DNA from 3 places in the Pseudomonas sp. App30 genome. Region 3 is predicted to be linked to each of the others. Evidence: riboswitches for the same ligand, from Rfam matches in the RefSeq annotation. Region 3 holds a riboswitch; each other region holds the start of a gene.

Region 1 (3,178 bases), 730 kb from region 3:
GGCGCGCTGGCCGTCAACGTCGGTCAGGGCGTCCAGCAGGTAGAGCATGCCGCCACATTCGGCCAGCAGTGGCTTGCCTTCGGCGTGGTGGCCGCGAATCGCCGCCAGCATCGGTGCGTTGGCGGCCAGGGTGTGGTGGTGCAGTTCCGGGTAGCCACCGGGCAGGTACAGGCTGTCGCAGGGCGGCAGCTGCTGGTCATGCACCGGCGAGAAGAAGCTCAGCTCGGCGCCCATGGCGCGCAGCAGGTCGAGGCTGGCGCCGTAGGTGAAGGCGAAGGCCTCGTCACGGGCGACGGCAATGCGCACGCCGGCCAGCAGCGGTTCGCACGGCACCGGGGTGGGCGCAGCGAAGGTCACCGGCGGTGGCAGCGCGACTTCGCAGCTTGCCGCCAGGGCATTGGCGGCCGCGTCCAGGCGCAGGTCCAGGTCGTTCAGCTCGCTGGCCTGCACCAGGCCCAAATGGCGGCTGGGCAGTTCGATGCCGGTCTCGCGAGACAACGCGCCGTACCAGCGCAGGCCTTCGGTGAGGCTGCCTTCAAGCAGTTGCGCGTGGCGCAGGGTGCCGACGCGGTTGGCCAGCACGCCGGCGAACGGCAGGTCCGGCTGGTAGCGCGCCAGGCCCAGGGCCAGGGCGCCGAAGGTCTGGGCCATGGCGGTGCCGTCGATCACGCCCAGCACCGGCACGCCGAAGTGCCGCGCCAGGTCGGCGCTGCTGGGGGTGCCGTCGAACAGGCCCATCACGCCCTCGATCAGGATCAGGTCGGCCTCGGCCGCCGCTTCCCACAGCAGGCGCCGGCTTTCCTCGGCGCCCACCATCCACAGGTCGAGCTGGTACACCGGCGCGCCACTGGCCCGTTCCAGGATCATGGGGTCGAGGAAATCCGGCCCGCACTTGAACACCCGCACCTTGCGCCCCTGGTTGCGGTGCAGGCGCGCCAGGGCGGCGGTGACGGTGGTCTTGCCCTGGCCAGAAGCGGGTGCTGCGATCAGCACCGCCGGGCAATGACGCGGCTGGGTCATAGCTCGATGCCCTTCTGGGCACGAATGCCGGCCTGGAAGGCGTGCTTGAGCATGCCCATCTCGGTGACGGTGTCGGCCAGTTCGACCATCTCGTCCTTGGCGCCACGGCCGGTGACCACCACGTGCTGCATGGCGGGACGCGCCTGCAGGTCGGCCAGCACCTGGTCGAGGTCCAGGTAGCCGTGCTTGAGGGCGATGTTCAGTTCATCGAGAATCACCAGGCCGATGCTCTCATCCTGCAACAGGCCACGGGACACTTCCCAGGCGGCCTGGGCGGCGGCGATGTCACGCTGGCGGTCCTGGGTTTCCCAGGTAAAGCCCTCGCCCATCACGTGGTAGCGCACCTGCTCGGGGAAGCGGCGGAAGAACAACTCTTCGCCGGTGGCGTTACGGCCCTTGATGAACTGCACCACGCCGCACTGCATGCCGTGGCCCATGGCGCGCGCGAGCATGCCGAAGGCCGAGCTGCTCTTGCCCTTGCCGTTGCCGCTCAGCACCAGCAGCAGCCCGCATTCGTTGGGCGCATTGGCAATGCGCTCGTCAATGATCGCCTTCTTGCGCAACATGCGCGCCAGATGGCGTTGTTCACGTTCCTGGAATTCACTCATCGCAGCTCTCCGCTACACCTGCACACAGGCGACATCGACGAAAAGCCGCCGCCCGGACGGACGCAGCACAGACTCGTCAATGCCGCTCTCACCCGCGCGACAGAACAAAAGGGGACCGGCAAGCCAGCGGCTTGCCAAGAAGGGTTCCAGGCCGGTCTCCGGACTCATGAGCGGGGGCATGCACACCCGGGGCCACGCGCCTTCCCGAGCCAATTCGGCCCAGTGGCGCCATGCGCGACCTTGACTCATTTACCGTTGCGGGGGCAGCGCCGGGCTCGCACGCCTGCGGCGGCTCACCGGCTTCCCTGTTTCACCCTGCCAGCCGTGGGGCTGCAGGGCACCTGAAACACGCCGGGAAGGTTAGAGGGTTGGGGGTGGGAGGTCAATTAAAGCTCGCCATACCTCCCCTGTAGCAGCTGCCGCCAGGCGGCGTCCGGCCCTGACGCGGCCTGGCTATTGCACCGCAGCGCCTGTGGACGCGGCCTTCGGCCGCTGCTACGGAACTCCCCGTAGCAGCGGCCAAAGGCCGCGTCACAGGGTTTTATTGGAACCACTGCCCTACCCCGCCCCTCTACAGCACATACCTCCGCCTCAGCGAGCAATTACAATGCACAAGACCCGCCTGGCCCTGATCATCCTCGCCTCCAGCACGCTGCTGGCCTGCGGCGAGTCCTCGACCCTGAAGGTGGCCGACGGCACCGGCCCGCACCCGCAGCTGCCAGCACCGAACAAGACACTGATCCCCACGGTGAACATCGCCGACGCCATCGGCTGGCCCGACGGCGAGAAACCCCAACCGGCCAAGGGCACCCAGGTGGCCGCCTTCGCCGAGGGCCTGGACCACCCGCGCTGGCTGTACGTGCTGCCCAACGGCGACGTGCTGGTGGCCGAGACCAACGCGCCGCCCAAGCCCGAGGACGCCAAGGGCATCAAGGGCTGGGTGATGAAGAAGGTCATGGGCAAGGCCGGCGCGGGGGTGCCCAGCGCCAACCGCATCACTCTGCTGCGCGACACCGACGGCGACGGCGTGGCCGACACCCGTACGGTGTTCATCGCCAACCTCAACTCGCCGTTCGGCATGACCCTGGTGGGCAGCGACCTGTACGTGGCCGACACCGATGCCCTGCTGCGCTTCCATTACGACACCGGCGCCACCGCCATCAGCGGCCAGGGCACCAAGGTGACGGACCTGCCGGGCGGGCCGCTCAACCACCACTGGACCAAGAACGTCATCGCCAGCCCCTCGGGCAACAAGCTGTACGTCACCGTGGGCTCCAACAGCAACGTCGGCGAGAACGGCCTGGACAAGGAAGAAGGCCGCGCGGCGATCTGGGAGGTGGACCGCGCCAGCGGCGAGCACCGCATCTACGCCTCCGGCCTGCGCAACCCCAACGGCATGGGCTTCGAGCCGCAGACCGGGCAGTTGTGGACCTCAGTCAACGAACGCGACGAGATCGGCAGCGACCTGGTGCCTGACTACATCACCTCGGTGAAGGACGGCGGCTTCTATGGCTGGCCGTTCAGCTACTACGGCCAGCACATCGACAACC
Region 2 (3,178 bases), 1.2 Mb from region 3:
CCCTGCGCCGCACCAAGGTGTTCGAGGACGACGGCAGCGAACCGGCACTGCTCGACGAGGTCATGCGCCGGCTGATGGTGCAGACCTTCGCCGGCACCGACATCGACTGCGCCGCCATCCACACCCAGGGCCAGTACCGCCAGGCCCTGGCGTACATGATCCAGGGCATCCTCAACGGCCCCAACCCCGGCGACAACCTGCTGGCCTTTGCCCTCAAGACCATTCACATGTCCGGCGAGGAATTCGCCAAGCTCGACGGCTACGGCCCCAAGCTGTGCGCCCAGGCCCTGCTGGACATGGGCAACGGTGTGCCCGGCTCGGTGGAGAAGATGCAGCGGGTGCGGCGCATCCTGCGCAGCGGCCTGCACCCGGTGGGCCCGGACGATACCCCTTCCGAGCCCTGAGCGGCGTTACTCGGCGCTGGCCGCGGCGCGGTCGGCGCGCCACTGCGCCAAGGTGGCGTTGGCCTGTTGCAGCTGTTGCTCCAGGCGCGCCTCGCGCAGCACCTGGGCCTTGCTGGCCTTAGCCTGGGCCGCCTGCTCCTGGCGCAGCACCTCGATCTGCTGGGCCTGGGCCTCGCGCGCGCCCAACGCCTGAGCCAATTGCGTGGCCAGGGCCGTGGCCTCGGCGGCCTTGTCGGCCAGGGCCTGGGTGGCGGTGTCCTGATCCTTGCGCGCCTGGCGTGCCTCCACCAGCATGCGTTCGTTGTCGCGGTTCAGGCGCATCAACTCGTCCTGCTTGACGATCAGGCTCTGCTGCAACTGCCGCACTTCCACCTGCACCTGCTGCACCTGGCTTTCGTGGCGGCGCTGGTCCTGGTCGCGCTGCTCCTTCACCGCCTGGCGGTAGTGCTCCAGGGCGTCGCGGGCGTGCTGGTGCTTGTCTTCCAGCGAGCGGATGTGTTCGTCCTTCTCCTGCACGCGCAGTTGTAGGTCGCTGCATTCCTGGCCCAACCGCGCGTTGCGGGTGTGCTCGGCCTGCAACGAGGTGCGGCAGGTGGCCAGCTGCTCCGACTCACTGGCCAGGGCCTCGGCCTGGATCTCGAACTGCTGCAGCAACGCGGCGTGGGCCTTGGCGGCTTCGGCCAGGTCGGCTTCGAGCACGGCTTTCTGCAGGTCGAAACGCGCCTGGGCCTGCTGCACGTACTCGTCGCCCTCCTCTTTCAGGCGCAAAGCCAGGCGGCCTACCAGTTCGCCCAGCTCCTGGGTCAGGTGCTCGCGCGGGGCCTGGCGGCGCTGGTCGGTTTCTTCCAGCTCCTTGAGATAGCGGTGAATGGTGGTCTTCGAACCGGTGTTGCCCAACGCCACGCGCACGGCGTCGATGGTGGGGTTCTCGCCCCGCGCCAGCAGCGCCTCACGCGCCTTTTGCACCACTGCCTTGTTGATCCCACCCCGTGCCATGCCTGCTCCTTTGAAGTGTACTGCGGTATGTATTCTGTAATGGCGCGCAATATACCCCATTGGCGCGACGCTGCGTAGCCGCTGCCGCAGGCTGCGCTGGCCTTTTCATGCACTGGAGATATTCAGTGTTCATGCCGGCCAGCGCAGCCTTCGGCAGCGGCTACAGGATTGTATCGAGGCGCAGACATTGACCTGGATCCACATCAGTGGTCGAATGCGCGCCAGTTTCAGGTGCCCTCAGCCGCCGTGCTCAGGGTGAAACGGGAAGCCGGTGCGTCACTTTGGTGATCAGTCCGGCGCTGCCCCCGCAACGGTAAGCGAGCGAACGCGTCAACAGGCCACTGTGCATCGTGCATGGGAAGGCGGCGCGTTCATGCCCCTCGCAAGCCCGGAGACCGGCCTGCAAACGCTTCAATTGGCAACCCGCGGTGGGCGGGCGCAGGCCGGTTTCCGTGGGCGTTTGCGCCCGCGATTTGCCATGCGTGTCCCTCCGGGTTCATCTTTTCCTGACTGTAGTTGGAACAGCATGTCCCGCACTTCCCTGCTTCACCGCCTGGCCCCGTGCCTGGCCTTGTCCTTGCCCGTGCACGCCGCCGATGAGCTGGCGCTGCCGGCCACCACCATCAGCGAACGCGCCGACACCGCGCTGGCCACCCCTGGCACCGCAGGCTCGCGCCTGAACCTGACGCCGCTGCAAACCCCGGCCAGTATCAGCAGCCTCGACGAAGACGCCATCGACCAGCGCAACAACCTCACGGTGCAGGAAGCCGCCACCCGTGCGCCCGGCATCACCAGCATCGCCGCGCCGGGCAACGGCAATACGGCGCTGTCGGCGCGCGGCTTCAGCGGCCACGAGTCAGTGATGACCCTATTCGACGGCGCGCGCCTGTACACCGGCGCCGGCACCCAGACCTTCCCGGTGGACCCGTGGATGGTGGAGCGCATCGACGTGATCCGCGGCCCGGCCTCGGTGCTGAACGGCGAAGGTGCCACCGGCGCGGTGATCAACGTGATCCCCAAGAAGCCCTTCGAGGGCGCCATCAGCAACCACCTGCGCGTGGGCTACGGCAGCGACGACCGCCAGCAGACCGCGTTCGACAGCGGCGGCTCGCTGGGCGAGCGCCTCAGCTACCGGCTGACCCTGGACCAGCAAAGCAGCAATGGCTGGGTAGACCGTGGCCAGTCCTCAAGCCTGGCCTTCAGCGGCGCCCTGCGCTGGCAAGCCAGCGACGACCTGAGTTTCACCCTGGCCCATGAGCAGGGCGACAGCCGCCCCATGAGCTACCTGGGCACGCCGCTGATCGACGGCCACTACCACGACAGCCTGCGCGACAAGAACTACAACGTGCGCAACGCCGTGCAGCACTACGACGACCAATGGACCCGGCTGACCAGCGACTGGTCCCTGAGCGATGCCATCAGCGCCAGCAACGAGCTGTACTACATCAAGAGCCGCCGCCACTGGCGCAACGCCGAAAGCTACAGCTGGGACAGCAGCCAGGGCCAGCTGCTGCGAGGCAGCTACCTGGAAATCAAGCACCACGAAGAACAGTTGGGCGACCGCCAGACCTTCACCTTCGACCACCGCCTGTTCGGCCTGGCCAGCAAGACCGTGGTGGGCGCCGAGTACAACCGCATCCGCTTCGGCCTGGCCAACAACTCGCCCTACACCGATGTCGGTGGCGACTACGTAGACCCCTGGGCGCCGGCGCCGGGCTGGTTCCACAGCCAGTCGCCGTTCCAGGCCCTCAGCCAGAGCACCACCCAGACCTTCGCGC
Region 3 (3,178 bases):
TCCCCCAGCATCAGCAGGGTGTAGGCGGGCGCCCGGCCCAGGCGCGCCAGCTCCTCGTTGGCCGAGGCGAACACCTGCATCGGCCCGGTGACGTCCAGGCTCATCACCTCGGGATAAATCAAACAGGCAATCCGGCGCATAAAAACTCCTGGCTCAATTCTCCGTAGCAGCGGCCACCTGTGGGAGCTGGCTTGCCAGCGAGCTTTTAGGGCCTCAACAGCTCGCTGGCAAGCCAGCTCCCACAGGGCTGCCGCTGCTACAGGGGTTGTCTGTAAAGGTGCGCGTGGCCGGCGCGGTAGAGCGCCGACTCGCCGAAACAGTCAGTGTCCAGCACCCGCCCGACGAGGATCAGCGCCGTGCGGCGGAAACCCTTCGCCGCTACCTTGGCTTCAATGTCCGCGAGGCTGCCGGTGACCCAGTCCTGGTCCGGCCAGCTGGCCTTGTGGATCACGGCGATGGGGCAGTCGGCACCATAGTGGGGCAGCAACTCCAGCACGATTTTCGACAAATGCTGCACGCCCAAATGAATGGCCATGGTCGCGCCGTGGCGCGCCAGGTCGTGCAGGGCTTCGCCTTCAGGCATCGGCGACTTGTCGGCATATCGGGTCAGGATCACCGTCTGCGACACCCCCGGCAGCGTCAGCTCGGCGCCCAGCAGGGCTGCGCAGGCGGCAGTGGCGGTGACGCCAGGGATGATTTCGAAGGGAATGCCGCGTGCGCGCAGGCAACGGATCTGCTCGCCGATGGCGCCATACAGGCTCGGGTCGCCCGAATGCACCCGCGCCACATTCTGGCCGCGGGCGTGGGCGGCGGCCAGCAGGTCGATGATCTGCTCCAGGTGCAGCTCGGCGCTGTTGACCACCTGTTCGGCCTGGTGGCCTTCGAGCACGGCGGCGGGAACCAGGGAGCCGGCGTAGATTATCACCGGGCACTGGCGGATCAGCCGCTGGCCCTTGACGGTGATCAGTTCCGGGTCGCCGGGGCCGGCGCCGATGAAGTAGACGGTCATGTGCAAATCCTGAAGAAAACGAATGCTGCTTGAGCGAAATTCAAGTGCGAGGCGGTGATTATCCGGGAATCGGGCCCGCTTGTGCCAACGCCAGGGTGGCTTTGGCGTTCTTTTGCCGGCTGACGCGCAGCTGGCTGCCGGCCCCGGCCAGCGCCAGCGCGGCGCTTTCGGCCACGCCGTGGCAGCCGGTGTGGCTGAAGGCGACGGCGGAGCGGTGGGTCAGCCGGGGCTCGAAAGGCGCGAGCTGCGCGGCGCTGAAAAGCGTCAATGGCACGTCCAGCGCCTGCGCCAGTTCCAGCAGCCCGGCCTCGTCGGCCTTCAGGTCAATGCTCGCCACGCCCGTCACGTCGCCGCGGCTCAGGCCGTGGTGGGCGAGGGTGGTGTCGAGCAGGTCGGCCAGCACGCTGGCGGGGCAGCCGCGCTGGCAGCCGAAGCCGGCGTAGAGGTCAGGCATGGGAGGCGTCCGCACATTGCAAGCCACCACTATACCCGTAGCCGCTGCCGCAGGTAGCGGCTACGGGGCGATGTTGACCTTGCCCCCCACACTGCGTAGCCTTGCACCTTCGAGGTTCTCCGCCACGCGGAGCCAAGATGGGAATGCGGTCCAAGCCGCAGCTGCCCCCGCAACTGTAAGCGGTGCGCGCCCCGGCAATGCCACTGCGTTCCACGCGGGAAGGCGCCAGGGTCGGCTTTCTAGCCCACGCCGCAAGCCAGGAGACCTGCCTCGACAGACTTCCACTACAACCGGGCGGGGTGATCCGGTGGCGAATGCACCCGCGTGCCCGGCACCCGCGGTTCTCGTCCCGTTTGCCCGCCATATTGCCAAGGGCATCCGATGAAAACACTGGCCAAGCTTCCCGTCACCATCGTCACCGGCTTCCTGGGCTCGGGCAAGACTACCTTGCTGCGCCACATGCTGGACAACGCCCAGGGCCGCCGCATCGCGGTCATCGTCAACGAGTTCGGCGAGCTTGGCATCGACGGCGAAATCCTCAAGCAGTGCACCATCGGCTGCACCGAGGAAGAGGCCACCGGCCGCGTCTACGAACTGGCCAACGGCTGCCTGTGCTGCACCGTGCAGGAAGAATTCTTCCCGGTGATGCGCGAACTGGTGGCCCGCCGTGGCGACCTCGACCACATCCTCATCGAGACCAGCGGCCTGGCCCTGCCAAAACCGCTGGTGCAAGCCTTCCAGTGGCCGGAAATCCGCAGCGCCTGCACCGTCGACGCGGTGATCACCGTGGTCGACAGCCCGGCCGTGGCCGCCGGCACCTTCGCCGCCTTCCCGGACCAGGTCGACGCCCAGCGCAAGCTGGACCCCAACCTGGACCACGAATCGCCGCTGCACGAGCTGTTCGCCGACCAACTGGCCAGCGCCGACCTGGTGATCCTCAACAAGGCCGACCTGATCGAGCCCGAGGCCCTGGCCGCCGTGCGCCGCGAAGTGGCCGAGGAACTGCCGCCGGCGGTCAAGGTCATCGAAGCCAGCAGCGGCCGCCTGCCGCTGGACGTGCTGCTGGGCCTGGGCGCCGAGTCGGAAGAGCACATCGACGGCCGCCTGACCCACCACGATCATCACCACGACGACGATGATCACGACGACCACGACCACGATGCCTTCGACTCCATCTCCATCGAGCTGCCCGAAGCGCCGGAAGCCCAGCTGCTCGACGCCCTGACCACCCTGGTGGTCAAGCACGGCATCCTGCGGGTCAAGGGCTTCGCGGCCATTCCGGGCAAGCCGATGCGCCTGCTGATCCAGGGCGTGGGCACCCGTTTCGACAAGCACTTCGACCGCGCCTGGCGCGCCGAAGAAGCGCGTAGCACGCGCCTGGTGCTGATCGGCCAGGAGCTGGACGCGGCCCTGCTGGAAAGCCAGCTGCGCGCTGCCCTGAACGGTTAAGCCATGCACCTGCTGAGAACCCAGCCCGGCGGTTTCGTGCCGGACGACAGCATCGCCGACCTGGGCCAGACACCGGCCGAGCTGGTGATTCTCTGCAGCGGTGACTCGCACCTGGCGCTGCTGGCCGAGGCCGCCCGGCAACTGCCGGACGACTTCCCCAGCCTGCGCCTGGCCAACCCCATGCAGGTACAGAACCACGCCTCCGTGGACCTGTACGTGGACGAGGTGTTGCGCCACGCCAAGGTCATCCTGATTTCCCTGCACGG

The links. A riboswitch is a leader RNA that binds a small molecule or an ion and turns the genes downstream of it on or off. The one in region 3 is predicted to bind cobalamin.
Region 1: linked by a shared signal. The riboswitch ahead of cobO (cob(I)yrinic acid a,c-diamide adenosyltransferase) and the one ahead of cobW (cobalamin biosynthesis protein CobW) in region 3 are both predicted to bind cobalamin.
Region 2: linked by a shared signal. The riboswitch ahead of RAM80_RS01220 (TonB-dependent receptor) and the one ahead of cobW (cobalamin biosynthesis protein CobW) in region 3 are both predicted to bind cobalamin.

What each region holds. Positions count from the first base shown of each region.
Region 1 covers NZ_CP133165.1:2,199,720-2,202,897, forward strand. The annotation lists gene RAM80_RS10055 (cobyrinate a,c-diamide synthase) at 1-1,020, opposite strand, end outside; gene cobO (cob(I)yrinic acid a,c-diamide adenosyltransferase) at 1,017-1,628, opposite strand; cobalamin riboswitch at 1,760-1,988, opposite strand; gene RAM80_RS10065 (PQQ-dependent sugar dehydrogenase) at 2,236-3,178, shown strand, end outside.
Region 2 covers NZ_CP133165.1:267,217-270,394, forward strand. The annotation lists gene RAM80_RS01210 (hypothetical protein) at 1-404, shown strand, start outside; gene RAM80_RS01215 (DNA-binding protein) at 411-1,400, opposite strand; cobalamin riboswitch at 1,613-1,819, shown strand; gene RAM80_RS01220 (TonB-dependent receptor) at 1,927-3,178, shown strand, end outside.
Region 3 covers NZ_CP133165.1:1,470,734-1,473,911, reverse strand. The annotation lists gene RAM80_RS06555 (GlxA family transcriptional regulator) at 1-140, opposite strand, end outside; gene cobM (precorrin-4 C(11)-methyltransferase) at 257-1,009, opposite strand; gene RAM80_RS06545 (cobalamin biosynthesis protein) at 1,068-1,463, opposite strand; cobalamin riboswitch at 1,559-1,751, shown strand; gene cobW (cobalamin biosynthesis protein CobW) at 1,845-2,912, shown strand; gene cobN (cobaltochelatase subunit CobN) at 2,916-3,178, shown strand, end outside.